One region of the Marinactinospora endophytica genome, then DNA from elsewhere that is predicted to be linked to it. Evidence: riboswitches for the same ligand, from Rfam matches in the RefSeq annotation. Region 1 holds a riboswitch; the other holds the start of a gene.
The links. A riboswitch is a leader RNA that binds a small molecule or an ion and turns the genes downstream of it on or off. The one in region 1 is predicted to bind glycine.
Positions count from the first base shown of each region.

Region 2: linked by a shared signal. The riboswitch ahead of gcvP (aminomethyl-transferring glycine dehydrogenase) and the one ahead of gcvT (glycine cleavage system aminomethyltransferase GcvT) in region 1 are both predicted to bind glycine.

Region 1 is NZ_BAAGVM010000006.1:292,152-307,630, reverse strand. Features, by position in the region: gene ACYVHU_RS14310 (lytic polysaccharide monooxygenase auxiliary activity family 9 protein) at 1-288, shown strand, start outside; gene ACYVHU_RS14305 (hypothetical protein) at 500-868, opposite strand; gene ACYVHU_RS14300 (hypothetical protein) at 1,081-1,719, opposite strand; partial or broken gene ACYVHU_RS14295 (L-serine ammonia-lyase, iron-sulfur-dependent, subunit alpha) at 1,803-1,913, opposite strand; gene ACYVHU_RS14290 (restriction endonuclease subunit S) at 1,953-2,624, opposite strand; gene ACYVHU_RS14285 (N-6 DNA methylase) at 2,612-4,276, opposite strand; gene ACYVHU_RS14280 (hypothetical protein) at 4,288-4,947, opposite strand; gene ACYVHU_RS14275 (L-serine ammonia-lyase) at 5,251-6,660, opposite strand; gene glyA (serine hydroxymethyltransferase) at 6,774-8,045, opposite strand; gene gcvH (glycine cleavage system protein GcvH) at 8,050-8,430, opposite strand; gene gcvT (glycine cleavage system aminomethyltransferase GcvT) at 8,549-9,658, opposite strand; glycine riboswitch at 9,705-9,803, opposite strand; gene ACYVHU_RS14255 (sodium:solute symporter family protein) at 10,015-11,421, opposite strand; gene ACYVHU_RS14250 (MurR/RpiR family transcriptional regulator) at 11,576-12,409, opposite strand; gene ACYVHU_RS14245 (metal-dependent hydrolase family protein) at 12,598-13,833, shown strand; gene ACYVHU_RS14240 (3-deoxy-7-phosphoheptulonate synthase) at 13,945-15,006, opposite strand; gene ACYVHU_RS14235 (AMP-binding protein) at 15,182-15,479, opposite strand, start outside.
Region 2 is NZ_BAAGVM010000012.1:53,983-69,461, forward strand. Features, by position in the region: gene ACYVHU_RS20715 (hypothetical protein) at 1-607, shown strand, start outside; gene ACYVHU_RS20720 (LutC/YkgG family protein) at 625-1,281, opposite strand; gene ACYVHU_RS20725 (LutB family protein) at 1,286-2,785, opposite strand; gene ACYVHU_RS20730 ((Fe-S)-binding protein) at 2,789-3,523, opposite strand; gene ACYVHU_RS20735 (endonuclease V) at 3,701-4,408, shown strand; gene ACYVHU_RS20740 (DUF5999 family protein) at 4,629-4,826, shown strand; gene ACYVHU_RS20745 (alpha/beta hydrolase family protein) at 4,870-5,472, opposite strand; gene ACYVHU_RS20750 (tetratricopeptide repeat protein) at 5,517-6,689, opposite strand; gene gcvP (aminomethyl-transferring glycine dehydrogenase) at 6,938-9,844, opposite strand; glycine riboswitch at 9,952-10,040, opposite strand; gene ACYVHU_RS20760 (MerR family transcriptional regulator) at 10,290-10,889, opposite strand; gene ACYVHU_RS20765 (bifunctional nuclease family protein) at 11,084-11,554, opposite strand; gene ACYVHU_RS20770 (FHA domain-containing protein) at 11,827-12,372, opposite strand; gene ACYVHU_RS20775 (mannose-1-phosphate guanyltransferase) at 12,813-15,311, opposite strand; gene clsA (cardiolipin synthase ClsA) at 15,367-15,479, opposite strand, start outside.

The sequences.
Region 1 (15,479 bases):
ACGCCGGTCGAGGACAACTTCACGATCCACCTCTACGACCAGGCCAGCCACGGCGCGGACTACTTCCTGGTCTACGTCACCAAGCAGGGGTACGACCCCACCACCGAGCCGCTCGGCTGGGACGACCTGGAACTCGTCGAGGAGACCGGCAGCTACGCCCCGAGCCAGAACTACATGATCGACGTCAACACCTCCGGGCGCACCGGCCACCACGTCGTCTACACGATCTGGAAGGCCTCGCACATGGACCAGACCTACTACCTGTGCAGCGACGTCGACTTCGGCTGACGCGCTGAGCACCACCGCGGACCCCGCCGGACGCCCTTCCGTCCGGCGGGGTCTCCCCACGCCCGGACACCTCGAAACGCGGGCGTGGGAACGCCTCTGGGAACCGGCGCGGCCGGAGCCGCGAGGGCGCGCCGAGCACCAACCGATTGCGGCCGTACCCGCTGCCGCCTCGGGACGGCGCCCACCGCGTGGGAGCGCCACCCCTCGAGGGTCACAGGTCGATACGGGCGACCTTGCGTCCCACCTTGAGGTACAGATCGGAGCCTTCGGCCACCCCCGCCTCGCCAACGACCGCACCGAACGTTCGCTGAACGGTGCCCTCCGCGAGTGGTGTGACCCGCCGGCCGTCGGCCGAGTCCCGGATCAGGCGCAGACCGTTCTGCCGGGCCACCCGGCGCACGGCGGAGATGCTGGGAGCGGAGCCGAGCGTGTGGCTGATCAGCGTGCCCGGCGTGTCCTCGGCGTGCTCCCCCAAGGAGGCGGCGGGCAGGTTGCGGGCGTCCCCGAAGGAGCGTGTGGAGAGAAGCGCGCCGTGAACTCCGCGCGGGCGGTGGCGGATGGAGGGCGGCCACCACCTCACCGGCCAGGACGCGCTCCACCCGTCACTACGCGCGAAGCGGACGGGCTCAGCACTCGATGACGTTGACAGCGAGGCCGCCGCGCGACGTCTCCTGGGACGTGCCGTGCATGTCACGGCCGGTGTCCCGCACGGTCGTGGTGATCTTGGCGAGTGCAACGGTTGACAGTGGTCCACCGGAGCGGCCTCGGGCACCACAGGGGTGATGCCTCCCCTCACTCCCGGCCGTGGCCGTCGTCCTCCTCCGCGTGGACGATCCGCTCCGCTTCCATGACCACCTCGTCCCTGAGCGTGCGCATGTAGTAGTGCTCGTCCTTCATCAGCATGAGGCCATAGAAGAGTTGGTCGAGTAGTCGGTCTCCCTCGAGCTCGTCGGGGATGCGGCAGGAGCGTCCGGTCAGCTCGACCTCGAACTCTCGGACGGTGGGTTCACGCTCGCCGTTCTCAGACCTGGTCCAGCCGTGGACGTGGAACGTCCAGCGGTTCATGCCCCGGTCCTGCAGGATGTAGTACTCGGAGTCGCTGTGGTGGAACTGCACCGGCAGCCTGACGGCGAGCGTGTGATGGACGCGCCGCCACGGCGGCTCCGGGCCGAAGTGGTACAGGTCGGAGAACAGTCTCTTGCGTAGTTCCTGGTACGACTGGGCCAGGTGGGTGAGGTTGCTCGTCACCGTGAGCAGGTCCTGGTCGTTGTCGCACCAGTCGATGCTGGAACGCCTGCTCTCCCACTCCGAGATCACCCAGTGGTGGAGTTCCTCTTCCAGGGGAGGTGGGAGGCGGTAGGCGTCTTCGATGGTCTCGATGGCGAACCGGATCCCGTTGTGGAGCTGGGCGTAGCGCTCCTGCAGGTCCATGTGACCACGCTCTCCGTTCAGATGGTGGGGGCGTTTCTCGTCTGTTCGACGCGGTGCGTGCGGCCGTGGTTCGGGTGGGGCCGTCAGCACTCGATCACGTTGACGGCGAGGCCGCCGCGCGAGGTCTCCTTGTACCTGTCGTGCATGTCGCGGCCGGTGTCCCGCATGGTCGTGATGACCTTGGCGAGCGCAACGGTTAACAACAACGTGCCGCCGTAGCGTCTTCTGGAAGATCAGGTAGCCGCGGCACTTGCGGAGCTGTCGGGTGTCGCGTCCACCATGGGAACAGGCATCCGACCAGAGAACAGCATGGGGGCCAGAGCGTCGTGCAGTTCGCTCGTGGTCCGGCTGATCTCGGCGTGGAGGCGGGCCTTGTCGTCCAGGGCTTCGAGGGACGCACCGATCTCCTGCTGAACGTGCAGGGGAGGTAGCGCTGTAGGGAGCGACCGCAGTGTGTCCACCGTGAGCGACCGGACCGTGCTTCCGGAGGCGTGTCTGTCGATCCAGTCCTGGATTGGGGGCAGACTCAGGTAGTGCACCAGGTAGACGGGGTCTATGCGATCAGAAGATCGCACCCGCAGCAGTTGAGTGCTGTACAGCCAGTCTCGCTGATCCGAGGTGACCAGGGCGAATCTGCCGATTGTTCCGGTCCTGGTGCCGACGATATCGCCCGAGCGGAGCCGGTAACGGCGCAGTCGTCCAGCCGTCGTGCGGGTGACGTGGGCCAAGCCGGTGTCCGACACCCGCCGGTCGGCGATGTCGCCGGGTCTGACCAGGGGGGTCCCCTGCTCACCGAACTCCCGGGAGGGCAGGCTCGCGCCGGAGGGGCCTGCCTGGATCTCGCAGACCTCTTCAAGCCGGTGTTCGCTCCAGGCATCGGGTAGCGGGCCGATCAGCGAATCCATTTCCGTGCCTCCTGGAGCACCCGATTGGTTCTGGCGTCGATGTAGGGAATCTGTGCCTCCAGAGAGTCCAGCCGTTGGATGAGTGATGTGAGCGCCTCCGCTTGCTCTGCCTGGCTCGTCTGCGGTGCACGTCCGGTCACATAGATCGATGGGCGAAGTGAGTACTTCTTGTCGCGGATCTCCTGAATCGTCGCGACGTGGCTGATACTCGACGCGTCACTCCCGAAGTCATCTCGCTCCCCGTCACGCCATCCGTTGTAGGCGCGTTGGATGAGTGCGATGTCCTCCTCCTGGAGAGTTCGGGTCGTACGCGAGGCCATACGGCCAAGTCTGCTGGCATCAATGAAGAGGATCTCCTCACACCCGCCTGTCGGAGCTTTCAGTATCCACAGGGTCACGGGGATGGCAGTGTGCTGGAAGAGCTGGCCGGGTAGGGCGATGAGGCATTCCACGGCACCGTCCTCGACCATGTTCGCCCTGATGGCGGCTTCCTTGGCGTTGGCGGAGCTTGATGCGCCGTTGGCCATCACCACGCCCGCCCGACCGTTCGGGGAAAGGCGATCGATCACGTGCTGGAGCCAGCGGAAGTTCGCGTTCTCCTTCGGTGGTTCTCCGTAGCGGAAGCTCTCGTGGGGGGAGCCTTCGGACGGGCCGCTCAGGTTGAACGGCGGATTGGTCAGGACGAGATCTGCGGTGTCGTGTGCGGCGTCGCGGTCCCAGGGAAATCCGGGGCGGGGACCGAACTCGGCCTCGATACCGTGGATCAGCATGTTCATGCCCGCAATACCGAAGACCAGCTCGTTGGGAACGGTACCGCTGACACGGGGGATCCGCGCTGGGTCGGTTTCCGTTCGTACGCGTACGGCCTCGGTGAGGAAGTCGCCTATCCGACAGAAGGGGTCGTACACGCTGTCGAAAGGATTGTCTGGCGTGAGGATGTCCACCATCGTGCGCACCACTGACTCCGGGGTGCGCAGAATCGAGTGGCGGGGGTCCCAGTTTTTCTCCAGGAAGGAGAGAGCGCTGTTGAAGGCGGCCAACAGGATGTCCCGCTCTTGGCCGTGGGTGTCGATCGAGTCGACTCCGCGGACCGCCGTGGTGAAGGCGTCAGGTCCCAGTCCTTGGAGGGCACCAGGGACGAAGGGAGGGAGGTGCTCACCGAAGTCGGCCGCGAACACGGACGCATCAACGGTGCCGTGACCGGTCCGCTCTCGCAGAAGGCTCCACTGGTTGGCATCTGAGGAACGGAGGAAGACGAGTACCGCGATGAGGAGCGCGGACTCGGTGGGCGCGCACAAACCCCGAAGGTCGGCCAACAAACGGAAGACGGCGTTGTCGACGTCGTCGGTGCCGACCGGGGATCGGTGTCCGGGCGCTGACGTCGCTCCCGGGGCGTCGGCGGCCGCTGTGGCGCGCACACGGTCGGCGTAGGTGGCGTCGACAGGTTCGTTCGGGCGGCGGGCCTTGGCCGGGATGGTGCGTGAGGACAGCCAGTCGATGACCTGGTCGAGATCGAAGAGCTCAGACTTCGTGTCCTCCGGTTCGGGGAAGTCATGGTGCCGCTTCTGCCACGTGGTCACCGCGGCCCGGCTGACCCCGGCGTATCGGGCGAGTTGTGCACGCGACACGAGCCTTGGTCCGTTCTGGTCCACGATGGCCTCCCTCAGAAGCTCGGCGGAAGATCGCCCCTGCACATCTGTTCCTTGACCATGAGCACCTCGGGCACCCTGTCCATGGGCTTGATCCCGGACGCGGCCTCGGGGCTGATGTAGGAAAGTACGCGGTAGAGCTTCGCGTGGTCCTTCTCCAGGTGCCGCCGGTGGATGGGCTCGTAGTGCATGATCCGGTTGCGGAAGAGGCGGAGGGATTCCAGTTCCTCATGCAGGGCATCGCGGCGACCTCGGTACCCCGGAAAGGCCTTGCGGAGGACGGGTACCCACAGAGTCCGGTCGTACCGGCGGGCGGTCAGGGAGACCCAGAAACCGAAGGTGAGCTCGGTGATCATGTCGTCCGGTGTGGTTGTTGATTTGCGACGCTGACATGCCTGCCTCGCCTGGTCGACCAGACTGGGACCGGGACGTTGCAACTGCACGCTCTCCCACCAGTCCGCTCGATCGAAGTGGGCGGACAGCTGGTTATGGACGGAGTTGCGCAGTGCCATCTCGAACGTGTGCAGCGGACCGTAGAAGGCCGCCGACACCATGACGTTCCAGTGGTACAGGTTGACGGCCATCGTGACGTCGCCGTCACACCACCGCAGGTAGGGGGCGAGGCGAGGGGACGAGTACGCGGAGACCATCCATTCCGGGATGCCGGGGCTCACGATGACCTTCGTTCTATCTCGACTGAGGGCACGAGAGGACAGGGACGAGGGGGTTTGGTATCGTTGCCGGTGTAAGCCCCGGGTTCGCCTCTGCATTGCACGCCACCCGGGGCACGGCTTTATCCGGGGTCAGGGCACGCGGGCTCGGCCCCGATCAATCCGCCTGGAACGCGATCGCGTGCACCATCCTTCGAGAAGAACGGTACAGATAGCGATCACGTCGGTCAAGCGCACTCCAGTGCGCGAAGTTTGTTAACGCGTACTCTGTGGCGCAACCCTCGTTAACACGTGCGGAGGAGACCGTCAGCACTCGATCACGTTGACGGCGAGGCCGCCGCGGCTGGTCTCCTTGTACTTGTCGTGCATGTCGCGGCCGGTGTCCCGCATGGTCGTGATGACCTTGTCCAGCGACACGAAGTGGCTGCCGTCGCCGCGGAGCGCGATCTTGGTGGCGCTGATGGCCTTCACCGCGGCCAGCGCGTTACGCTCGATACAGGGAACCTGGACCAGGCCGCCGATCGGGTCGCAGGTCAGCCCGAGGTTGTGCTCCATCGCGATCTCGGCCGCGTTCTCGACCTGGGCGGGGATTCCGCCAAGCGCCTCGGCCAGGCCACCGGCGGCCATCGAGGACGCGGAGCCGACCTCCCCCTGGCAGCCGACCTCGGCGCCCGAGATCGACGCGTTCTCCTTGAACAGGATGCCGATGGCGCCGGCCGTGAGCAGGAACCGGACCACCCCATCGTCGTCGGCGCCCGGCATGAAGTGCAGGTAGTAGTGCAGGACCGCGGGAACGATGCCGGCGGCGCCGTTGGTCGGCGCGGTCACCACGCGCCCTCCCGCGGCGTTCTCCTCGTTGACCGCCAGCGCGTACAGCGTCACCCAGTCGCTGCCGCGCATCGGATCACCGGTCAGATCGGGTCCCGGAGCGAGCAACCCGGACTCGTCACAGCGCCCGCCCAGCTGGCGGTACAGGCGGTGGGCGCGCCGGGGCACCTTCAGCCCGCCGGGCAGTGTGCCCTCGGTCGACACGCCGCGGCGCACACACTGGCGCATCGCCCGCCAGATCTCCAGCAGCCCCGAACGGATCTGTCCGGGGTCACGGCCGAACGCCCGCTCGTTGGCGAGCATGATCGCGCTGATCGACATGCCGGTGTCACGGCACAGCGCGAGCAGCTCCGCGGCCGTGGTGAACGGGTAGGGCAACGGGGTGTCGTCGGGTTTGATCCGGTCGGCGCCGACGGCCTCCTCGTCCACGACGAACCCGCCGCCGACGGAGTAGTAGACGGCGCTGTGCAGGGGGGTGCCGGCGGCGTCGAGGGCGGTGAAGCGCATGCCGTTGGGATGGCCCGGAAGACGTTCCCGCCGCCGGAATTCCACGTGTTCGCGGGGCGCGAAGGCGATCTCGTGCTCGCCGCCGAGCGCGAGACGCCCTCGGGCGCGCACCCGCTCCAACCGCTGGGACACGGAGTCGACGTCCACCCCCTCGGGCGTCTCACCGAGCAGCCCCAAGATGACGGCGGTGTCGCTGCCGTGGCCCTTGCCGGTGAGCGCGAGCGAACCGTACAGGTCGGCGCGTACCGTGGCGACGCGGGGCAACAGGCCGAGCCCGGCCAACCCGTCGACGAAGGCGCGGGCCGCCCGCATCGGGCCGACCGTGTGCGAACTGGACGGCCCGATGCCGATGCTGAAAAGGTCGAAGACACTGATGGCCATGGGTTCCCCCTGAAATCCTGCGGCGGGGTCGGGCCGCTCGGCGTGCGCGGGGCCGGCTTGTGGCCGGACCCCGCGCGTGTCTCCACCGGGAAGGGGATCGCCCGCCGAGGGCGCTACAGACCCGGGTAGAGCGGGTACTTGCGGACGAGCGCGTTGACGCGGCCCCGCAGCGCCTCGGCGTCGTACTCGGGCTTCAAAGCCGCGGCGATGATGTCGGAGACCTCGGCGAAGTCCTCCTCGCCGAAGCCGCGGGTGGCCAACGCCGGGGTGCCGATGCGCAGCCCCGAGGTGACCATGGGCGGACGCGGGTCGTTGGGAACGGCGTTGCGGTTGACCGTGATGCCGATCTCGTGCAGCCGGTCCTCGGCCTGCTTGCCGTCGAGCTGCGACTCGCGCAGGTCCACCAGCACCAGGTGGACGTCGGTGCCGCCGGTCAGGACGTTCACGCCGGCCTCGACCGCGTCGGGACGGGTGAGCCGTTCGGCGAGGATGCGCGCGCCGGCGACCGTGCGCCGCTGCCGGTCGGCGAACTCCTCGCCGGCCGCCACCTTCAAGGCCACGGCCTTGGCCGCGATGACGTGCTCCAGCGGACCCCCCTGCATGCCGGGGAACACCGCGGAGTTGATCTTCTTGCCGTACTCCTCCTTGGCGAGGATCAGGCCGCCGCGGGGACCGCCCAGGGTCTTGTGCGTGGTGGTGGTCACGATGTCGGCGTGCGGCACCGGGTTGGGGTGCAGGCCGGCCGCCACCAGACCCGCGAAGTGGGCCATGTCCACCATGAGCAGCGCGCCGACCTCGTCGGCGATCCGGCGGAACCGGGCGAAGTCGAGCTGGCGCGGGTAGGCCGACCAGCCGGCCACGATGAGCTTGGGGCTGTGCTCCTTGGCCAGGGCCTCGACCTCGTCGTAGTCGACGGTGCCGTCGGACTCGCGCACGTGGTAGGCGACGGCGTTGAGGACCTTGCCGGAGTAGTTGATCCGCATGCCGTGGGTCAGGTGGCCGCCGTGGGCGAGGTCCAGGCCGAGGATGGTGTCGCCCGGCTTGAGCAGCGCGAAGTAGACCGCGGTGTTGGCCTGGGCGCCGGAGTGCGGCTGGACGTTGGCGTGCTCGGCCCCGAACAGCTCCTTCGCGCGGTCGATCGCGAGCTGTTCGACGACGTCCACGTACTCACAGCCACCGTAGTAGCGGCGGCCGGGGTAGCCCTCGGCGTACTTGTTGGTCAGCACCGACCCCTGCGCCTCCAGAACCGCCTGGGGGGCGAAGTTCTCGGAGGCGATCATCTCCAGGGTGTCGCGCTGGCGGCCGAGTTCGGCGCCGACGGCCTTGGCCACCTCGGGGTCGACTTCGGCGAGTGACTGGTCGAGCAGGTTCTTCTCGGCGGCCATGTGGTTAACCTTCACCTTCGGTGAGCTGCGTGTACTGCTCCGGGGTGAGTAGATCGGTCGGTTCCTCGGCGAGTTCGACCTTGAACAGCCAGCCCTGGCCGTAGGGGTCCTCGCCGATGATCGCCGGATCGCCCACCGCGGTGGGGTTGACCTCCACCACCTCGCCGTTGACGGGGGAGTAGATGTCGCTGACCGATTTGGTGGATTCGACCTCGCCACAGGTGTCACCCGCCGCGACCGTCGCACCGACCTCCGGGGGCTCCACGTAGACGATGTCGCCCAGGGCCTCGGCGGCGTACTCCGTGATGCCGACGGTGGCGACTCCGTCGCTGATGGCCACCCACTCGTGTTCGCTCGTGTAACCCAGCTCCGCGGGAACGCTCAATTCAACTCTCCAGGAGGTTTTCCATTATCCAGCACGGCCGACGACCGGCGCGCGCAGCCTCGACCCGCCCGGTCCGCGGGCGGGAACCGCGGACCGGACGGGCCACACCTCGGATGGTCTAGCGCTCCCGCCGGTAGAACGGAAGCTCGACCAGGTCGACCGCCTCTGCGCGGCCACGCACGTCCACCGCGAAGGTTCCGCTCGCGGTGTCGACGTCGGCGTCGACGTAGGCCACCGCGACCGGCTTGCCCAACGTGGGGGACGGCGCGCCACTGGTGACCGTGCCGACCTGCTGATCGTCGCGCATGACGGCGTACCCCTGCCGGGGAACGCGCCGGCCACGGCCGACGAGGCCGACGAGTTTGCGAACGGGGCCGCTTTCGGCCCGGGCGGCGAGGGCGGCGCGGCCGACGAAGTCGCCGGGCTTGTCGAGTTTCACGACGCGGCCCAGCCCCGCCTCGTAGGGGGTGACGTCGGTGCTCAGCTCGTTGCCGTACAGCGGCATGCCGGCCTCCAGGCGCAGCGTGTCGCGGGCGGACAGGCCGGCCGGGAGCAGCCCGTGCGGCCGTCCCGCCGCCACGAGCGCCTCCCACACGGTGGGCGCCTGGTCGCCGGGGCGCAGGAAGATCTCGAACCCGTCCTCGCCGGTGTAGCCGGTGCGGGCCAGCAGGACCGGCTGCCCGGCGACGGTGTGCCGGTAGCCGGCGTAGTACTTGATGGTGTCCAGGTCCGCGTCGGTGAGCGGGGCCAGGATCTCGGCGGCCCGGGGACCTTGGATCGCGATGAGCGCGTAGTCGGCGGACTCGTCGGAGATCTCGGCGTCGAGGCCGGCGGCGCGCTCCCGCAGCGCGGCGGCGACGACGGCGGTGTTGGCGGCGTTGGCCACGACGAGGAACTCCTCGTCGGCCAGACGGTAGACGATGAGGTCGTCCAGCACGCCGCCGTCGGCGTCGGTGATCATCGTGTAACGGGCGCGCCCGACGGCCACCGCGGACAGGTGACCGACCAGCGCGTAGTCGAGCGCTTCGGCGGCCTGCGGTCCGGCGACGTGGATCTCGCCCATGTGGGACAGGTCGAACAGGCCGGCGGCCTCGCGTACGGCCTTGTGCTCGGCGGTCTCGCTGCCGTAGCGCAGGGGCATCGCCCAACCGGCGAAGTCGACCATGGTCGCGCCGAGCCGTTCGTGGACCTCGTGCAGCGGGGTGGTGCGGGTGGTGGGCTCCGTCATAGGCGCTCCCGAGAGGATGGACGTCGTTGTTCCACAGGCGTTGCCATCCTCCCCCTCTGTCATCGGGGCCTGAGAGCTTCACCGCGCCGTGACGCGGTTTGCACCTTCGGCGAGGGGCACGCCCCTGCTTTCCAGAGTGGTCTCGCCCGTACGGTCCGTGCGCCTGAGAGGTTGTGGGGAGGGATTGCTCCTTCGGCGGTCCGCGCAGGCTGCGTGGACGCTCTCCCGTGCGGGGTCGGCGACCGCTCGCCAGCCTAGCAGCGCCCGCCCGGCTTGTCCGGACCCGGAGGGGGCGCCGGCACGGCCGGCCCGCCGCCCGGGGAGGGGGCGGCGGGCCGGGGCGGGACCGCCGCGGGTCACCGTTGGGCAGCGGCCACCTGGTCGGGGGAGGGGGCCCTGGTCACGAGGCTGACGGCGACCAGGGCGACCAGCGCCGCCGGCAGGGCCACGATGACCCCGTTGAGGTCGCCCGGCGTCCCGGCCAGTTCCCAGCCGATGGTCGTCAGGGCGCCGACCAGCAGGGCGGCCGCCGCGCCGGCGGTCGTGGCCCGCCGCCAGAACAGCACCGCGAAGACCACCGGGGTGATCGCGGCACCGTAGATGGTGTAGCTGTACATCTGCAGCTCCAGGACCGTGGGGAAGAACAGGCCGAGCGCGAAGGCCGCCACGGCGATCCCCAGGACCGCGCCGCGCTGCACCAGGAGCCGGGCGCGGTCTCCCGGCTCCTGCTTGGCGAAGCGGACCCACAGGTCGTAGGTGATGTTCGAGGCGCCGGAGAGCATGAAGGACGACGCCGTGGTGATCACGAAGGCCACCGCTCCGGCGAGGAGGAGACCGCCGATGACGGCGGGCAGGTACCCCTGCGAGGCCAGGCCCAGCACCGACAGGTCGCCGTTGATCCCCGGCATCAGGATGGCGGCGGCGGAGGCCAGCAGGACGACGGGGACGATCACCAGGAAACTGGTGTAGAACATCCCGAGCGTCGAGGAGCGCGCGGCGCGCTCATCACTGGCCGCGGTCATGCGCTGGTAGATGTTCTGGTCGGCGAGCAGCAGCAGGAACAGCGGCAGGAAGTAGCCGAGCAGCTGGAGACCGGACAGGCCGCCGCTGAAGGTGGTGGCGTGCTCGGGCAGCGCCGCCCAGTAGGCGCCGGGCCCGTCGACGGCGGCGAAGACCAGCGGCAGCGAGACCAGCAGGGCGAACAGGATGAGGATGCCGGAGACGAAGTCGGTGTAGGCGACGGAGAACATCCCGCCCGTGACGGTCAGCACCGTGACGACGACGGCCACCAGGATCGTCCCCTGGGTGGGGCTCAGCGGGGTCACCAGGCTCACGACGTAGCCGCCGCCCATGAACTGGGAGGCGACCAGGCCGAGGTAGGCGACCGTCGTGACGATCGCGGCGACGGTGCGCACCCCCGTGCCGAACCGGGCCTCCAGCAGCTCGGGGATGGTGTAGCGCGAGGCGCGGCGGATGCGCCGGGCGATCAGGACGAGGACGAGGATGCCGCAGGGGGTGCCGGCGAAGAAGACCATTCCGGCGAGCGGGCCGTAGGTGTAGGCGAAGTTCGCGCCGCCGATGATCGTCCCCGATCCGACCCAGGTGACCAGCATCGTGATGATCATGACGGGCCGGGGCAGGCTGCGACCGGCGAACATGAAGTCGTCGCCGCCGCCGATGCGACCGGAGCGCAGGAAGAAGAACGCGACGCCCAGCATGAGGACGAGATAGACGCAGAGGATGACAAGGTGAATGGTGTGCACGGGGCCGCCTTGGAACCGGGGAGAGGACCAGCCGAGTTCGCACGATGAAAGCAGTGTCGCATCCCACAATGCAACATTTATTGCAGATAGTGTGACGCGGAACACCCTCGGCGAGACCTTCCCGGCCGGGCCTCCCGTCCCGCCGCGCGCCTCCTCAGAAGAGGCCGGCCTGCTCCCACAGGCGCTCGTTCTCGCGCGCCGCGCGCAACGCCCTCTCGCCGCCGACCCGCGCCAGCTCGGCCAGGATCGCGTGCACCACCGTCATCACCGGGGCGAGGGAGGGGAACATCCCCGCCCCCTCGCTGGGCACCAGGACCACGTGCGCGGCCGTCTCCACCAAGGGGGAGTCCCGGCGGTCGGTGAGGACCGCGGTCCGCACCGACCGCCGCACCGCGATCTCGGCGGCCGAGGCGATCGCCCGGGGCAGCCGCCACAGGTCGCACAGGATCAGCAGGTCCCCCTCCCCCATCCGGGCCAGGTCGCTGACCAGCCCGGTCCCCCCGGACTGGCGCATCTCCACGTCGTAGCCCATGATCCCCGCCGCGTGGGCGAGCTGTAGGCCCGGCGCCGCGAAGGTGCCCGAACCCAGGACCAGGGTCCGTCGCGCCCCGTGGAGCGCCGCGGCGATCGCGCGCACGGCCGCGACGTCCAGCGTGGCCGCGAGCATCCGCAGCGCCTCGCGATCCGAGCGGACCGCGGCCTGGACGGGATCCGCGTCGGAGGGGGCGTGCTCGGCCAGCACCTCGCCCGCGCTCAGGGAGGCCAGGTAGCGCGAGCGCAGTTCGATGCGGAGCGCGGGCCAGCCCGCGAAGCCGAGGTGCTGCGCCGCGCGTACCACGGTGGCCACGTTCACCCCGGCGCGCTCGGCGAGCTGGGAGGTGGTGGCGTAGGAGGCGAACCGGGGCTCGTCGCGAAGGACCCGGATCACCTGTTCGCCGGCCCTGCCCAGCCGGCCGCCGGCCAGTGCCTCCTCGATCCAGTCGGGCATGGTCTCCCTCGTCCTCCGCGGCGTGGTCGGCGCCGGTCCGGCTCCCTGTCGGACGGCACCCATGATTCCCCGTCGGTCCGGCGTGCCGTGCCGGCCCCTCGGGGGTCTTCCCCGAGCCTCTTGTGCAACATATATTGCACAAGGGCGCGGTCCTTTGCCGTGCCCGAGCACACCACCGGAGGAAACCCATGTCGACCCGACCGGTCCTGTTCACCGACGCCAACCTCATCGATCCCGAGGCCGGGACCGCGCGCCCCGGATCGTGGCTGCTGGTCCGGGACGGGCTGATCGCCGACCACGGGACCGGGACGGCGCCCGGAGCCGACGCCGACGTGATCGACCTGGCCGGCGCCAGCCTGCTGCCCGGTCTCGTCGACGCCCACGTCCACGTCACGGCGCTCAGCGCCGACCTGGGATCCGTCTCCGACCGGGCACCCTCCTACGTCGCCGCCTACGCGGCCCGCGCCCTCTCCGACATGCTGCGACGGGGCTTCACCACCGTCCGCGACGTGGGCGGAGGCGACCACGGCCTCGCCGACGCCATGGCCGACGGACTGTTCGTCGGCCCCCGCCTGATCTTCGGGGGCAAGGCGCTGTCGCAGACCGGGGGGCACGGGGACTTCCGGCCGCGCGGCCGGCACGTCCACGACGACCACGCCTGCTGCCCGGGCGCCGCGATCGTCTGCGACGGCCCCGTCGCGTTCCGCAAGGCCGCCAGGGAACAGCTGCGCACCGGCGCCCACCACGTGAAGATCATGCTGTCGGGCGGCGTCGCCTCACCCACCGACCGGATCGACTCGGTGCAGTCCGCCGACGACGAGATCCGCGCCGTCGTCGAAGAGGCCGAGGCCGCCAACCGCTACGTCACCGGTCACGCCTACACCGCCCGCGCGGTCAACCGCGGCCTGCGCCTGGGGGTCCGTTGCATCGAGCACGGCAACCTCATCGACGAGAGCAGTCTCGACCTCTTCCGCGAACACGACGCCTACCTCGTCCCCACCCTCGTCACCTACCAGGAACTGGCACGTCAGGGCGCCCGCAACGGTCTGCCCCGCGAGAGCCAGGACAAGGTCGACACCGTCCTCGCCCGCGGGCTGGACGCGCTGCGCATGGCCCACGAGGCGGGGGTCAACCTCGTGTTCGGCACCGATCTGCTCGGGGGGATGCAGGCCCACCAGAACGAGGAGTTCGCGATCCGGGCGCAGGTACAGCCCGCCCCGGCCGTCCTGCGCTCGGCCACGGTCACGGCCGCACGGCTGCTCGGCCTGGAGGGGCGGATCGGAACGGTCCGGCCCGGCGCGCACGCCGACCTCATCGTGGTGGACGGCGACCCCCTCCAGGACGTCACCGTGCTCGCCTGCCCCGAGGAGAACCTGCGGCTGGTGATGGCGCAGGGAATCGTCCGCCACGGACAGGTCGGCTGAGACGCGGCCGAACGTCGGGAGGCGGCACGGCCGGGTACGGACGGCCACCCGCGCCCGAACGTCCGACGACGAACCGACCGGCGCCGCCGGCCCGGCGGCGCCGGGGAGGGGTCAGCCGGTGGTCTTGCGCCGCCGCCGGACCGCCTCGGCCAGTCCCACGAGCACGTCCTCGGTGGTCTCCCAGCCCATGCACTTGTCGGTGATGCTCTGACCGTAGGTCAAAGAGGCCGGGTCGCCGAGCTTCTGGGCCCCCTCGACCAGGAAGCTTTCGAGCATGACGCCGATGATGCCCCGCTGTCCGTCGGCGACCTGGGCGCAGATGGCCTCGGCGACCCCCGGCTGGCGGCGGTGGTCCTTGCCGCTGTTGGCGTGGCTGGCGTCGATCATCAGACGACGCGGAAGACCGGCCGCGCCGATCACGTCCAACGCCGCGTTCACGTTGTCGGCGTCGAAGTTGGGGCCCGAACGGCCGCCGCGCAGGATGACGTGGCAGTCGGGGTTACCCGACGTGGTGACGACCGCGCCGGCGCCGGTGGGGTCCACCCCGAAGAAGGTGTGGGAGGCGGCGGAGGCGCCGCAGGCGTCCACGGCCACCTGGACGTCGCCGTCGGTGCCGTTCTTGAAACCGACCGGCATGCTCAGGCCGCTGCCGAGCTGGCGGTGGACCTGGCTCTCGGTGGTGCGGGCACCGATCGCGCCCCACGCCACCGCGTCGGCGATGTACTGCGGGGTGATCGGGTCGAGGAACTCGGTGCCGGCGGGGATGCCGAGCGCGCCGATGTCGAGCAGCAGTTGGCGCGCCGTGCGCAGGCCGCGGTGGACGTCGTAGCTGTCGTCCAGGCCGGGGTCGTTGATGAGGCCCTTCCAGCCCAGCGTGGTGCGCGGCTTCTCGAAGTAGACGCGCATCACGACACGCAGCTCGTCGTTGACGGAGGGGATGAACGCCTTGAGGCGCTGGGCGTAGTCCAGCGCCGACACCGGGTCGTGAACCGAGCAGGGGCCGACCACGACGAGCAGGCGGTCGTCGTGGCCGTCGAGCACGTTCTTGATCTCGGCGCGTGCCTCGGCGACCAGGGCGGTGCGCTCCGGACCCATCGGCAGCTCGGCCAGGATGTCCTGCGGCGCGACGAGCGGTTGGTAGCTCACGACACGGGTGTCATTGGTACTCGGCATGTCTTCCTTCATCCCTCTCCGATGGGCCCACTCGAAACACTAACGCGCTGACCTGATGTGTTTCCCGGGCTGGCCCCCAGGTGTGGCGGGTGTCATCACGCCGGAAAGAGGGATCCGGACGGGGCCCGCGGGACCGCCGCGCCCGTTCACCGGCGGGGCGCGGCGGTCCCGGCGCTCACCCCTTCAGGCCGGGGAAGTCCTCCTCCCAGTACTCTCCGGGACGGCGCGAGCCCGCGGCGATCGTCCCGCGCTCCTCCTCGACCGTCCGCAGGTGCACCCGGCGGATCTTGCCGGAGATCGTCTTGGGCAGGTCGGAGAACTCCAGCCGGCGCACCCGCTTGTAAGGCGCGAGCTTCTCCCGGGCGTGGGCGAGGATCGAGCGGGCGAGCTCGGGACCCGCCTCGGCGCCGGTCACCAGGGTGACGTAGGCCTTGGGCACGGCCAGGCGCACCGGGTCGGGGGAGGGCACCACC
Region 2 (15,479 bases), on a different contig from region 1:
CACACCGAACGTGGACAAGGGAACCGTGATGATCGTCGCGTTCATCCTGGCCTGTGAGGCCGCCTTCTGGGTGCTGCTCCTGGGAGGGCTGGCCGCCCGCTACCTGCTGCGCGCGCGGCGGCTCAGTTCGGCGCTGCTGCTGAGCCTGCCCCTGCTGGACGTGGTGCTGCTCGCCGCGATCGCGTTGCACCTCCACCATGGCGGTACGGCCGAGTTCGGGCACGGCCTCGGCGCGCTCTATCTGGGCTTCACCGTGGCCTACGGACACTCGATGGTCCGCTGGGCCGACGCCAGGTTCGCCCACCGCTTCGCCGGCGCCCCGCTCCCGCCCCGGCCGCCGCAGCGCGGGTGGGCGCGGATCCGCTACGAGCTGGTCGGCTGGTGGCGCGGGATCCTGGCCTGCGCGATCGGCGCCGGCGTGCTGTACGGGTTGACGGTCTTCGCCGGCGACCCCGCGCAGACGGAGGCGCTGAACCGCTTCTACCACCCCCTGGCCGTCTTCACCGTGATCAACACCGTGGTGACGGTGTGGGGCTGCCTGGAGGCCGGTACCGGCCGCGGCGAACCCTCCCGGGAGCAGACCCCCGACGTCGCCGGCCGTTCCTGAGGCGAGCGCGCCCCGGCTCAGTCCACCACGACGACGTCGATGCGGGCGGGCCCGTGCGGCCCCGCGACCGCGGCCTGGTCGATGGCGGTGGTGCGGGTGGTCCCGGTGAGCCACACCGTGGAGCGCAGCGGATCGAGCCGCTCCAGTGCCTCGGCCACGGTGGGCACGATCCTGCGGGACTCCACCACGCACAGGTGGTGGGCCGGCAGCAGGGCGAGAGCCTTGCGCCCCTGCCGCGGACCTCCGTCCAGCACCAGGGTCCCGGTCTCGGCGACCGCGACCGCGCAGCCGGTCACCGCCGCCCCCGCGGCCTCGATCGCGCGCACCGACAGGCTTCCGGGGGGATCGTCCCGGGTGATCCACACCCCGTCGAGTTCGCTGAGCCACAGCGCCGACAGGTCGCGCGGCACCGCGATGCGCCGGACGCCGTTGGCCCACAACGACGAGGCGACGACCCGTGGCAGGTCGTCGGGGTCCGCCACGTGCTGTACCCCGACGCCGCGGGCGGCCAGGCGCTCGATGAACCCCGCGACCGCGTCACCGGACGCGGTGCCGGCACCGCCCCCGCCGGCGGCCCGCTCACGGCCGAACGTCTCGACGTGTCCGGCCCCCGCGACCACGCCGGCCTGACGGACGCGCGCCAGGATCTCGGCCCGTGCCTGTCCGTCGCCCATCGTCTCACCTCCCGTCTGCGGCCCGCCGTCTACGCCACCAGGCCCGGAAGGGCTCGGTGGGCGGCGCCGGCAGGTCCCTGGCCTCGGTCCAGCGGCCGAGCAGCCCCGGTAGCCGGCGGATGCGCCCGGCGCGGGCGAGCAGCCGCGCCCAGCGGATCGCGGTCGCCTGGGCCGCGGCGTAGCGGCGCTCGTCGCCGAGCACCCACTCGGCGCTGCGCATCGCCACCGACTCGGGTGTCGGCACCGGGTTGGCCCGCCGTTCGTCGACGACACGTGCCCGCAGCTCCAGCAGCACCTCGGGAACGTCGACCCCGACCGGGCAGACATCCGCGCACGCGCCGCACAGCGTGGAGGCGAAGGGCAGCGACGCGGTGCGCGCCGTTGCCGTCCCCTCCAGGAGGGGCGTGAGCGCGGCGCCGATCGGACCGGGACGCACCGAGCCGTAGGGGCGCGCGCCGACGCGCTCGAACACCGGGCATACGTCCAGGCAGGCGGTGCAGTGGACACAGCGCAGCGCGTCGCGTCCGGCGGGAGCGGCCAGGGCGCGCGAACGTCCGGCGTCGACGAGCACGACGTGCACGTCGCGTGGTCCGTCCCCGTCGCGGTCCGGCCCGCCCCATTCGGTGACAACGGGGACGAGCGGATCGCCGGTGGCCGAACGCGACCAGGTGCGCAGCAGCACGCCCAGGTCGGAGCGGGAGGCGACGATCTTGTCGATGCCGGCGACCACGATGAGCGTGTCCGCCGACGTGGCCGCCATGCGGGCGTTGCCCTCGGTCTCCATCAGCACCACGCTCCCGGTCTCGGCGACCAGGAAGTTGGCCCCCGTGATCGCGACCGCGGTCTCCAGCAGCCGGTCGCGCAGATGGTCGCGCGCGGCCTCGACGAGGACGACCGGGTCGTCGGGGAGGTCGGAGGGCGCGCCGGGCAGGTGGCGCAGCAACGTCTCCCTGGCACGGGCGCGGTCGTGCCGGCCCGACGCCCGCGACTCGGCCGTGGGCGGGTCGTCGGCGAGCGCGGCGATCAGGTCGGCCAACGCGGACTCGTGCGGCCTGACACCCGCGCCGGCCAGGGCGCGGGCGACACCGGTCTCGCGCAGGGTGGCCGAGGAGGTGAGCACGGCGTCGCGGGCTCCGGTGGCCACGACCAGGTCCGTGACGATGCCGCGGACCTCCGCGGGGTCCCGTGCCCAGTGGACGCGGGTACCACGGGTCTCGGCCGCCTTCTCGAAGGACAGGAGGTGGTGTTCGAGGTCGGCCAGTGCCCGTTCGCGGGCTTCGCCCGCCTCGGCCCGCATGGCCTCCCAGGCGGGCTCCTCGGCGCGTCCCCGCGCCCTGCGGGCGCGCAGCCGCGCGCCCGCCTCGGCCCGCAACCGACGCGACCGGGTGTCCTCAAGCGTCTCGCGGGCGACGTCGGCGAAACGGGGCGGGCCCGGTGGACGCCGTTCGGCGCCGCGGCGCAGCAATTGGGCCCAGGGCAGGCGCTGATGGGTGGGACGCGGCATCGCTCAGCGCCCACCCGCCGGCGCGGGCCCCGCCTCGGTCGCGGCGAGGACCTCGGCGATGTGCAGGGCCCGTACGGCGCCGCGCAACCGTGACAGGGCACCGCTGATCTGGGTGAGGCAGGCGTCGTCGGAGGCGCACACGACCTCGGCCCCGCTCTGGCCGATGTCGCGGAGGCGGTCGGCGACGATGGCCACCGAGGTGTCGGCGTTCTTCCAGGCGAAGGCCCCGCCGAAACCACAGCACTCCCCCGCTCGGGGAAGTTCGACCAGTTCGAGGCCGCGCACCGCGCGCAGCAGGCGCAGGGGACGCTCGTCCCCCCGTGGGGAGCGCGGGGCCTGGCAGGTGGGCTGGTAGGTGACGCGATAGGGGAAGTAGGCGCCGACGTCGACGGTGTCGGCGACGTCGACGAGGAACTCGGTGAGCTCCAGCACCCGCGGGGCCCTCGCCACGGCCGGATCGCGCGTCGCAAAGCGCGGATAGGCGCGCCGGACCATCGCGGCGCACGACGCCGAGGGGGTGACGACGAGGTCGCACCCGGAGAAGACGTCGGCGAAGCGGGCCGCCAGCGTCATGGCCTCACGACGGTAACCGGAGGTGTGGTGGACCTGGCCGCAGCAGGTCTGTCCCTGCGGGAAGAGCACCTGGTGGCCGAGCCGCTCCAGGAGGTGAAGGGTGGCGCGCGCGGTGGCGGGGAAGAGCGAGTCGGTGACGCAGGCGACGAACAGCCCGATGCGCAACGGTTTCCCCGTCCTTCCTCGTGCCGGGCCCCGGCGGCGCGACCCGCCCGGTCCTCGGTCAGACCGCTTGCGCCATAGTAGACATGCCACTTCCGGCACCGCAGCCTTTCCCCGGCACTTTCGAACCGGCCGTCGGGGCGAGGGCGTGGTGCCGTCACCACGAGGAGGACAGGCGGCGTGTCCGGAGATCTCATCGTCCCCGGTGTCGGGGATCCCTGGCCGGCCGACCCCGAGGCGGCGCGCGCCGTCCAGGAGCGTCTGGCCGGGCGGGTCCGGCCGGAGGCGCTGGAGGCCGACGCGGTGTCGGTGGTCGCGGGCCTGGACGTGACCTACGCGGTGGACGAGGAACGCCTGGTGGCCGCCGCCGTGGTCATGACGGCGGACACCTTGGAGGTGGTCGAGACCTCGGTCGTCACCGCCCGGCCGCGCTTTCCCTACGTGCCCGGCCTGTTCGCGTTCCGGGAGCTCCCGCCCCTGTTGGAGGCCGTGGACCGGCTGCGGGTGCGGCCCGATGTCTACGTCTGCGACGGGTACGGGCTGGCCCATCCACGCCGCTTCGGTCTGGCCTGCCACTTGGGGGTGCTGCTGGACCGGCCCGCCCTGGGGGTGGCCAAGTCGGCGTTCGTCGGTCGGACCGAGGCCCCGGCGGCACAGCGGGGGGCGTGGAGCGAACTGCGCGAGGGAGAGGAGGTCCTTGGTCGCGCCCTGCGCACCCGTGAGGGCGTCAAACCGGTCTACGTCTCCGTGGGACACCGCGTGGACCTGGAGGGCGCGACCCGCCTGGTGCTGCGGCTGACCCCGCGCTACCGGCTGCCCGAACCGATCCGCCGGGCCGACCAGCTCTCCCGTGGCGTCCTGGCCGGGCGGACCGCGTCGTCGGGCTGAGAGCGGGCCCGGCACGGGCCTTCGCCCTTCGATGCCGTCGCGCGGTCGGCGGTTCCCGGTCGGGCCGGTTCCGGCCGGTTCCGAAATCGCCCGATCCAGCCGTCCCCGCGAGAACGGTCGATCCCTCAGAATGGGCAGTGCGATGTGACGTCCACCACTAGAGTTCGCGTAGGCGTCACACGCCGAAGTGGCAACGAACGACCGAACCGGAGGCACGACGATGTGCCGTCATCACCCCGAATGCCCGTCCTCCCAGGACCGTGACCGCGAGGCCGCGCGCGTCATCGCCAGCCACCCCGAGCAGGGCTGGAGTCTGCTGTGCAACGGCGTGGTCGTCTTCGAGGACACCGGAGAGCTGCTGCCCGACGGCCGCGTCATCGCCCCGCGCCGTCCCACCGACGTCCGCGCGGCGGCTTAACAACAGGGCCCCCGAGGGGGCGGCGCCGACCCGCCCCCTCGTCTCACCCGCCCAGGGCCGAGGTCAGCCAGGCCACCACCGCGTCGGCGACCGCGGCCGGGTCCTTGGCGAGGTCATGGCGTTCCCCGGGACGCACCACGAGCCGTGTCGCGTCGGCGGGGTCGGGCACCCCGAACGGATCACGGTCCCCGTTGACCACCAGGGTCGCCACCCCGGTGGCACGCAGTTCGTCCGCCCTGGACTTCTCGGGGCGGCCCGGTGGGTGCAGCGGGAAGGCCAGGGCGACCACCGCGTCGGCCCCCAGCGGCCTCGCGGTGCGGCACGCCACGCGGGCGCCGTTGCTGCGTCCCGCGAGCACCAGCGGGACGCCGGGGAACCTGGCGCGCACCGCGGTGACCACCGCGCTCCACGCCTCGTCCTGGGGACGGGTGGCCGACCCCGGCATGGCGCGCCCGGCCACCCGGTAGGGCTGGGTGACCCGTGCCACCGCGCCGCCCGAGGCGACGACGGCGTCGCGGACCGCGAGGATGTCGGGCGCGTCCACCCCGCCGCCCGCGCCGTGGGTGATGACCAACAGGAGGGTGGGCGGGCCCTCGGGCTCGTCGAGGTCCACCCGGGCCGGGCCTCGGGGCGTGTCGATCTGCATACGGCCAGGCTAGTGCCGCGACGCCTCGCGCGGACCGGGGTCGTTCACCCCGTCCGGTCCCCTTGTGACGCGCGCTCGCGCAGGTCGTCGCGGAGCGCCGGACCCCACACGTAGTCGTCGGGTACGGCGACGGCCTCCTCCATCGCCCGACGCAGCTCCGCCGGACGCGCGGCCCCGGTGGCGAGCGGCGGGGCGAGCAGGTCACGCATCCGGGTGATCGCCACGAACAGCTCTCCCGTCAGCATCGGGGTGCTGTTCTGGACGGCCGCGGTCTCGACGTAGGGGTCCCACCAGGCGCCGGCCTGCGCGCCGGGGTCCGCTTCCGTCTCCGCCGTGAAGCCGTCCCCCGGCTCGGAGACGGGGTGGAGGAACCCCCTCCGCAGCCGTGCGCGCACCTCTTGGGCGACCGCGGGGTCGGGGTGGTCCAACCCCTGCTCCCAGGTCTCGGCGGAGCCGGTGGTGTCTCCGCGCACCGCGAGCAGGCGGGCCAGTAGTTCGAACGCCACGCCGGCCGTTCCCGGATCGGGACGCGGGGTCACCGCGGAACCATCGGCGGCCGCCGCGGCGACCGCGCCGAACTGGGCGATCGCGCGTTCCACGTGCACCGCGCCGAGCAGGACGCGCAAACCGGTGTGCTCGCCTTCCTCCAGGCCGCGCAGCACCACCTGCTCGGCCTGTTCGACCTCGCCGCGGGACAGCAGCCGTCCGGCGTAGTCCAAGGCCGCCTCGACCACCGCCGGGGCCGCGCCGCCGCGCAGGGCGAGCCCCCAGTGCTCGCGCGCGGTCGCCTCGTCACCGCGCGCCTCGGCCAGCCGGGCCAGCCCGTGGTGGGCGACCGGGGCGTAGCGTCCCGCGTCGTACTCCAACGCCTGCCGCCACGCCTCGCCCGCCTCCCGGTGGGCGCCCTCCTCCTCGTAGGACAGCGCGAGATGGCAGGCGGCCCGCGGGGCGAACTCGGGATCGCCGGTGGCCATGGCGGTCCGGCAGAGGTCGCGGGCGCGTTCCACCTCGCCCAGGTCGCGGTGGATCACGGCCAAGCCGAACGCGGCCCGCGCGCGGTGGGGCCCGTCCCCTTGGGCCACGACCTGTTCGTAGAGGCGGGCGGCCGGTGAAAGCCGTCCCTGGCGGGCGAGGTCGCGGGCCTGTTCGCACAGGAGCGCGGGGTCGTGATCGTCGGTCATGGCGCTGGAGGCGGGCACACCGGGGGTCGCGGTCATCTGCGGCCACTTTCACGCGGGGGTGGTTGCACTCGGAGACTAGCGGGTGCCACGGCCCGGTCCCCCTGGGGCAGCGCGGCGCGTCCCGGATCCGGGACGGGACCGGCGGCGCGTCCCGGGGACCGTTGCGCGGCCCCCGCGTTTCCCGCCCTGCCCACCGTCGCCTCGGCCCCGGGACGGCGCCCTCGTCGAGCCCACCCGGCCGTCTTCCGGAGATCCGCCCGGAAGGCGGCCGAGTGGGGAGCGGATCAGTCCTCGAACGCCTCGGGGGCCGGGCAGGAGCAGACCAGGTTGCGGTCGCCGTAGGCCTGGTCGATGCGGCCGACCGGGGACCAGTACTTGTTCAGCCGCAGGGCCGGCACGGGGTAGGCGGCCTCGCTACGCGGGTAGGCGTGCGTCCACTCGTCGGCGCTGACCGCCTCGGCCGTGTGCGGCGCGTTCTTGAGCGGGTTGTCGGTGGCGTCGTAGCCGCCCTCGGCGACCCGTTCGATCTCGCCGCGGATGGCGATCATCGCGTCGATGAAACGGTCCAGCTCCTCCAGGTTCTCGCTCTCGGTCGGCTCGACCATGAGCGTCCCGGCCACCGGGAAGGACATCGTCGGCGCGTGGAACCCGTAGTCGATGAGCCGTTTGGCGATGTCCTCGTTGCTGATACCGGTCCGCTTGCTCAGGGCCCGCACGTCGATGATGCACTCGTGGGCGACCAGCCCGCCGGCGCCGGTGTAGAGCACCGGGTAGTGGGCCGCCAACCGCTTGGCGATGTAGTTCGCGCCGAGCACCGCGGCCTCCGTGGCCGCGCGCAGGCCCCGCTCCCCCATCATCCGGATGTAGGCCCACGAGATCGGGAGGATCCCCGCCGAACCGAACGGCGCGGCCGAGACCGGGCCGACCCCCGTGTAGGGGCCGGCCTCCGGCTGCGCCGGGTGGTTGGGCAGGAACGCGGCCAGGTGGGCCCGTACGGCGACCGGGCCGACCCCGGGGCCGCCGCCCCCGTGCGGGATGCAGAAGGTCTTGTGCAGGTTGAGGTGGCTGACGTCGGCGCCGAACTCGCCGGGCTTGGCCCAGCCGAGCAGGGCGTTGAAGTTGGCCCCGTCCACGTACACCTGCCCACCGGCCTCGTGCACCAGGCGGCAGACCTCGGTGATGGTGTCCTCGTAGACACCGTGGGTGGACGGGTAGGTCACCATGATCGCGGCCAGCCGGTCGCGGTCGGCGTCGATCTTGGCCCGCAGGTCCTCCAGGTCGACGTTGCCGTCCTCGTCGCAGGCCACCACCCGTACCCGCATACCGGCCATGACCGCGCTGGCGGCGTTGGTGCCGTGCGCCGAGGCGGGGATGAGGCACAGGTCGCGCCCCTCCTCCCCGCGGTCGCGATGGTAGGCGCGGATGGCCAGCAATCCGGCGAGCTCTCCTTGGGAGCCCGCGTTGGGCTGCAGGGACACGGCGTCGTAGCCGGTGACCTCGGCGAGCCATCTCTCGAGGTCGCGGATGAGCTCAAGGGTCCCGGCGGCCTGGTCCAGCGGCGCGAACGGGTGGAGTCCGGCGAACTCCGGCCAGGTGATGGGCTCCATCTCCGCGGTCGCGTTGAGCTTCATGGTGCACGAGCCCAGCGGGATCATCGTGCGGTCCAGCGCGAGGTCCTTGTCGGAGAGACGGCGCATGTAGCGCAGCAGCGAGGTCTCGCTGCGGTGGGTGGTGAACACGGGGTGGGTGAGGTAGTCGACGTCGCGCCGCAGGGCCGCCGGCAGCGCGTCCGCGGCGGCCGGGGGTTGCGCCACCTCGGCGACCGGCTCGGCGGCCGTGCTCGCGAAGGCCTCCAGCACCAGGTCGACGTGCTCGGAGGTGGTCACCTCGTCGCAGGAGAGCCCGACCGTGTCGTCGTCGGCGCGCAGCAGGTTGATTCCCCGCTCGCGGGCGGCGTCGACGACCGCCCCGGCCCGACCGGGGACCCGGACCCGCAGCGTGTCGAAGAACTCCGCGTGAAGCACCTCGGCGCCCTGCGCGCGCAGCCCAGCGGCGAGCCGGGTCGCGTGGCCGTGCACCCGTTCGGCGATCGCGCGCAGTCCCTGGGGGCCGTGGTGGACGGCGTACATGCCCGCCATCACGGCGAGCAGCACCTGGGCGGTGCAGATGTTGCTGGTCGCCTTCTCCCGGCGGATGTGCTGTTCGCGGGTCTGTAGGGCCAGGCGGTAGGCGGGCCGGCCCGATGCGTCGACCGAGACCCCCACCAGGCGTCCGGGAAGCTGGCGCTGGAGGCCCTCCCGCACCGACATGTAACCGGCGTGCGGCCCGCCGAAGCCCATGGGGACGCCGAAACGCTGGGTGGAGCCGACCACGATGTCGGCGCCGAACTCTCCCGGGGAGCGCAGCACGGTGAGCGCGAGGATGTCGGCGGCGACCACGGCGAGGGCGCCGCGCTCGTGGGCGGCCTCGATGAGGGCGCGCGGATCGCGTACGGCCCCGCTCGCCGCGGGGTACTGCACGAGCACGCCGAAGGCGTCGCCCGCGGGAAGCCCCTTGTCAAGGTCGGCCACGACGACGTCGATCCCCAGCGGCTCGGCCCGCGTGCGCAGCACGGCGAGGGTCTGCGGGAAGATGTCGGAGTCGACGACGAAGGTGGAGCTCTTGGCCTTGGTGGCCCGGCGGGCCAGGGTCATGGCCTCGGCCGCGGCGGTGGCCTCGTCGAGCAGGGAGGCGCCCGAGACCGGCAGTCCGGTCAGGTCGGCGACCATGGTCTGGAAGTTGAGCAGGGCCTCCAGACGTCCCTGGGAGATCTCCGGCTGGTAGGGGGTGTAGGCGGTGTACCAGGCCGGATTCTCCATGATGTTGCGCAGGATCACCGGCGGGGTCACGGTGTCGTAGTACCCCTGGCCGATCATCGAGGTGAGCACCTGGTTGCGTCGGGCCAGCGCGCGCAGTTCGGCGAGCGCGGTCCCCTCGCTCGCCGCCTCGGGCAGCGACAGAGGGGCGGGTCGGCCGGGGGCGCTGAGGATGTCCTGGGGAAGGGCCGCGGCCATCAGCTCGGCCGTGGAGGAGAACCCCACGGTCTTCAGCATGGTGTCGCGTTCCGACGGGCCGGGGCCGATGTGCCGGTCGGCGAAGTCCAGTGCCGGCTCGCCGGCCGGGAGATGGGCGGGCGTGGGCTGGACGGACATGGAGACCTCCTGGTCGCTGGGCCGGCGGGCGGCGTGCTCCTGGTCTCCCCCTCTGTCACCCACGTTGGCCGCGCCGCGGGCTGTGTCGCCCGCTGTGCTCCAGAGTGCCTCTCCACACGGTCCTTTTGCCTGAGAGGTTACTGGGGAGTGTTGCCCCGTCGGCGCCCCGTGGAGGGGTCTCTCCCGTGTGGTATCAACGGCGGTCGTTCAAGCGGATTATCCCTTATCGGGCTCTTCGCCATAAAACAGGGCTGGAAACGGCCCTGTTCCACCTTGTCGGAGCGAAATCCACCCGATACGAACAACGGCGCGGGATCCCTTAAGCGGGATCCCGCGCCGGGGAGCCTAGCAGGGCGCCCAGTGGCCGATCCGGACCACCTCGGCCGTAGCAGAGACATCGGGAGAACGGGAAGCCAGACGGCGAACCGGGCGACGCCCGGAGGGCTCAACCGGTGCGGCGCCGTCTCCGGCGCGCCAGCTCGTCGGCGGGATGGGGGTCGGCCTGCAGGGGTTCGGCGAGCCGCTCGCCCGGCACCTCGCTCAACGACCCCTCCAGCTCGCGCCAGACACGCCCCAACGCGATGCCGAACACGCCCTGCCCGCCCTGGAGGAGGTCGACGACCTCATCGGGCGAGGTGCACTCATAAACGCTGACCCCGTCGCTCATCAGGGTGATCTGAGCGAGATCGGCCGTGGGGCGACGGCGCAGGTGATGGACCGCGGTCCGGATCTGTTGCAGGGAGATCCCCGTGTCCAGCAGACGCTTGACCACCTTCAGGATCAAGACGTCGCGGAAACTGTACAGGCGCTGGCCGCCCGCTCCGGGCGCGGGCTCGATGCTGGGCTCGACGAGCCGGGTCCTCGCCCAGTAGTCGAGCTGACGGAACGTGATCCCCGCGGCGGTACACGCCGCGGGGCCACGGTATCCGACGTCCATCGGCAGCGCCACCACGTCCTCTTCACACAGCAGGCCCTGCTCTCCAGCTCGCCGTAACGCTGATCGCCTGTGGTCGGAGGCTTGCTGCTTACCGCTCGTAACCGCCACGCCGAACCTCCGGCTCCTCGACCTGCGGCGGTTCGACAGGGGGAGATAAGGGTTACGCCGCAGGTTGTTTCGACAAGACGGTAAGCCGGGGGGATGCAGAGCGTCAACGAAGCCGGTCGGCGCGTCGCGGCTCCCTTTGTTCCACCCGACGGCCCGGCCCGAGGGCGGCCGTCGACGGCGGGACCGGGACCGTCTCAGGTCGTTCGGCCGAAGTCCTCGGGTGTGATGTTGTCGAGGAACTCCCTGAACTTCTCGACCTCGTCCTCCTGTTCGTCGGGGATGGGCACCCCCGCCTCGTCGATCACGTCATCTCGCGCGTAGATGGGCGCACCCGTGCGCAGAGCCAGCGCGATGGAGTCCGAGGGGCGCGCGCTCACCTCGACCCCGTTGGAGAACACCAGCTCGGCGTAGAAGATGCCATCGCGCAGCGCGGTGATGTTCACCGTGGTGAGCGTGGCGTCCAGGGCGTCGAGTACGTCACGGAAGAGATCATGCGTGAGCGGCCGGGCCGGCATGACCCCCTGCTGCGCCAAGGCGATCGCGGTCGCCTCGACCGCGCCGATCCAGATGGGGAGGTAACGCTCCCCGTCCGACTCCTTCAGCAGGACAATCGGTTGGTTCGAGGGCATCTCGACCCGGACGCCGACAACCTCCATGTGCTTCACTGCGGCTCCGTCCCACGACTTGTCGTGCCGGAGGGGCACTCGCCAAGCTGTGCTCTGCTCCGTCTTTCACGGTACACCGCCAAGGCCCGAGCGCGTCGAGGCGGGAAACGTGCGGTGATCTGCGGGAACCGCATCGCTCCCGTACCTCAAAACCGGATATTCCGGATATGTTCCACGTCGCGCCATCGGTGGTGGTCTTCGTTAGAAAGCTCTCCGGCTCGGCGGTGGCGCAAACATCCGTACGGCCGGCCGTGTCCACGGCCGGCCCTCGGTCAGCCGCGCCGCTGGCCGGTCAGCAGAACCAGGCGGAACTTCCCGATCTGGACCTCGTCACCGGCGTTGAGCTCGGCCTCGTCGATCCGTTCACGGTTGACGTAGGTACCGTTGAGGCTCCCGACGTCGCGCACCCCGAAAGAGGAGCCGCGCCGGAAGAACTCCACGTGGCGACGCGAGACGGTCACGTCATCCAGGAAGATGTCACTGTTGGGGTGACGTCCCGCCGTGGTGAGGTCGCTGTCCAGCAGGAAGCGGCTGCCGGCGTTGGGGCCACGCTTGACCACCAGCAGCGCGGTGCCGGGGGGCAACGCCTCGACGGCGGCGGAATCGGCGACGGGCTCGTCACGCGCGTCGGCCTCGGCGTCCATGGCCTGGATCTTGGAGATCGAGATCGTGGACGTGGTCTCGCCGACGGAGTCGCGGTATTCCCGGGGCTGCGGCGCGTCCTGTCCTGGCCTGCGGAGGGGGACACCACAGTTGGAGCAGAAACGGGCATCATCCGCAACGGCGTGACCGCACTGCGTGCAGTAAACGCTCGACATAGGTCGGCTCGGCCTCCTACCGCACGGGGCGGTGCTTGATTCGGCTGGTCATCTTCTTGCTGCCAGGGTGCCCGGTGTGAACCGGCCCTGCTGCCGGAAGCGGGGACGGCACGGCGTCGCCCCGCCGCTCGCTTCCTCCTACGGTCTCATTCCCCCATGGTCGGCTCGCTTCCCGTCCTCCGCCCCGACCGTTCGCACATCCCGGTGGATACGGGCGGCGCGGTTCCGCCGGGAACACTCGACTCTAAACCATATCTGCGTCACGCCCACGCCTCGGCCAGAGCCGCTCTGCACTCCTCGCGCTCGCGGCGCCTTGAAGCCCTCGGGGACGTGGCGGTGCCACCGTGCGCTCTGTGCCCCGGCCACAGCCCCACGGGCCGGCGATCCGGCCGTGTGGGAGGCGCCAAGGCCCCCCACACGCCCGTGCCGTCGGCGACGACTCAGCCTTCGGCCCGCTCGACCACGGCCGCCCACTCCTCCAGCAGCCGCTGGGCGGCGTCGTTGTCGGGCCCCTCGGCCCACAGGTGGGTGACGGCTTCGGCGGTGTCGGGCAGGACCAGGGCCCAGCTCCCGTCCGCCTCGATCACCCGGACGCCGTCGGTGGTGTCGATCTCGCGCTCTCCGGCGGCCTCGACGACCTCGCGCATGACGCTGCCCTTGACCGCCCACGGGGTGGGGACCGAGCGCCGCATCAGGTGGGCCCGCGGAATCCGCTCGTCGATCTGGCTGAGGGACAGCTTGGTCCGCGCCACCAGACCCAGCAGGCGGACGAAGGCCGCGATCCCGTCGCTGGTACGGGAGAACTCCGGAAGGACGAACCCGCCACGGCCGTCAGCGGCGAAGATGATGTCGTCGGCCATCGCCGCCTTGGTGAGCTCATCGGTCGCGGTCGGCGTCCACTGGACCTCGACACCATGGAACCGGGCGACCTGCTCGGCGACCCGGGTGGTGGTCACCGGCAGCGCGACCCGGCCGCCACGGCGCTCCGCGGCCACCAGGTCCAAGACCACCAGCAGCGCCCGCTCGTTGTCGACCAGTTCCCCGTTGCCGTCCACGATCGACAGCCGCTCGGCGACGGGATCGAAGCGCACCCCGAAATCCGCCCCAGAGGAGCCGACGAGCTCCCCCAGCCGTTGCAGGTCGCGCATCTGCTTGGCCAGCGTGTCGGTCGGCGACGCCTCGTCGAGCCGGTTGTTGACGGTGAGCACCTCCACGCCGATCCGGCCCAGCAGCGAGGGCAGGACGAGCGATCCGGTGCCTCCGGCGCAGTCGACGACGACCTTCAGCCCCGCCTCGGCGACACCGGAGGTGTCGATGCGACGCAGCAGTTCGTGCGCGTAGTTCTCGATGTCGCGCGACGGGAAGGACAGCTCGGCGATCTCCCCGGGGAAGGCCCGGCGGTACTCCTGCCGGGTGAACACCCGCTCCAGTTTGCGCTGGGCGGCCGGCGACAGGTCGGCTCCCCGTTCATCGAGGAAGATGATGTCGACCGACTGGGGGTCGCCGGGCGTGGTGCGCAGCGAAATACCGCCCCCCAGACCGGTCTGACTGGTGTGGAAGCGCGCCACCGGGAGCGGTACCGCCTCCAGGTCCTGCACGTTGATGGCGCCCGCGGTCAGCGCGCTGATGACCGCGCGCTTGAGCGTACGCGCCGCGCGGGAGACGTCGCGCGAGGTGGTGACCACCGTCCCCTTCTTCAGGGTGGTGGCATAGGCGCTGGCCAACCGGACCGCGAGCTCCGGTGTGATCTCGACGTTGATCAGACCGGACACGCCCCGGGGACCGAACAGCGACCGCTGGCCGCGCGACTCCCAGATGACGTTGGTGTTGACGACCGCTCCGGCCTCGATCGTCTTGAACGGGTAGACCTTGATGTCGTTGGCGAGGTAGGCCTCGGACTCGATGACGCATTCCTCACCGACGACCGTGCCCTCCTCGATCCGGGCACTGGCCATGACGTCGGTGTTCTTGCCGATGACACAGCCGCGCAGGTTGGTGCTGGCCCCGACGTAGACGTTGTCGTGGATGACCGCCCGGTGCAGGAATGCCTCGGAGCGGACGACGACGTTACTGCCGAGGACGGTGAACTCGCGCAGTTCCGCGCCCGCTTCGACCTTGGCGTAGTCGCCGATGTAGAGCGGCCCCTTCAGGACCGCGTCGGGATCGACCTCGGCTCCCTCGGCCACCCAGATCCCCGGGGACATCTCGAAGCCGTCGATCTCGACGTCGACCTTGCCGGAGAGCACGTCGGCCTGCGCGCGAACGTAGCTCTCGTGGGTTCCCACGTCCTCCCAGTAGCCGTCGGCGATGTAACCGTAGAGCGGCGCGCCGTCCTTGAGGAGCTTGGGGAAGACGTCACCGGACCAGTCGACGACCTCGCCGGCCGCCACGTGGTCGAGGACCTCGGGCTCCATGATGTAGATACCGGTGTTGACGGTGTCGGAGAACACCTGCCCCCACGTGGGCTTCTCCAGGAAGCGCTGGACCCTCCCCTGTTCGTCGACGATGATGATGCCGAACTCCAGCGGGTTGGCCACCCTCTTGAGCCCGATCGTCACCATGGCGCCGTTCTCGCGGTGGAAGCGGACCATGTCGCTGAGGTCGATGTCGGTGAGCGCGTCACCGGAGATCACGATGAACGGCTCTCCGCGCAGGTGCTCTTCGGCGTTCTTGACGCTTCCCGCGGTACCGAGTGGAACCTCTTCGGCGACGTAGTGGAGGTTCATGCCGAGTTCTTCGCCGTCGCCGAAGTAGTTGCGGATCAGCGTGGCGAGGAACTGGACGGTCACGACCGTGTCGTCGAATCCGTGCCGCTTGAGCAGCCGCAGCACGTGTTCCATGATCGGCCGGTTCACGACCGGCAGTAGGGGCTTGGGCTGGTTGGCGGTCATCGGGCGAAGGCGCGTGCCCTCGCCCCCGGCCATCACGACGGCCTTCATCGCCGCCACCCCCGAAGCCCGCTCATGTTTCGGCGAAACGCCCTTGGGCGCGTTCTCATGGTGGGGACGTCGCTCCCTTCCTGTCGCTGGACGGTGGTCCGGACTCACCGGCGCGCCGGCGGGAGAGCCGTCCTGAGGGACGGCCGTCCTCGGTGGTATCGGGATCCT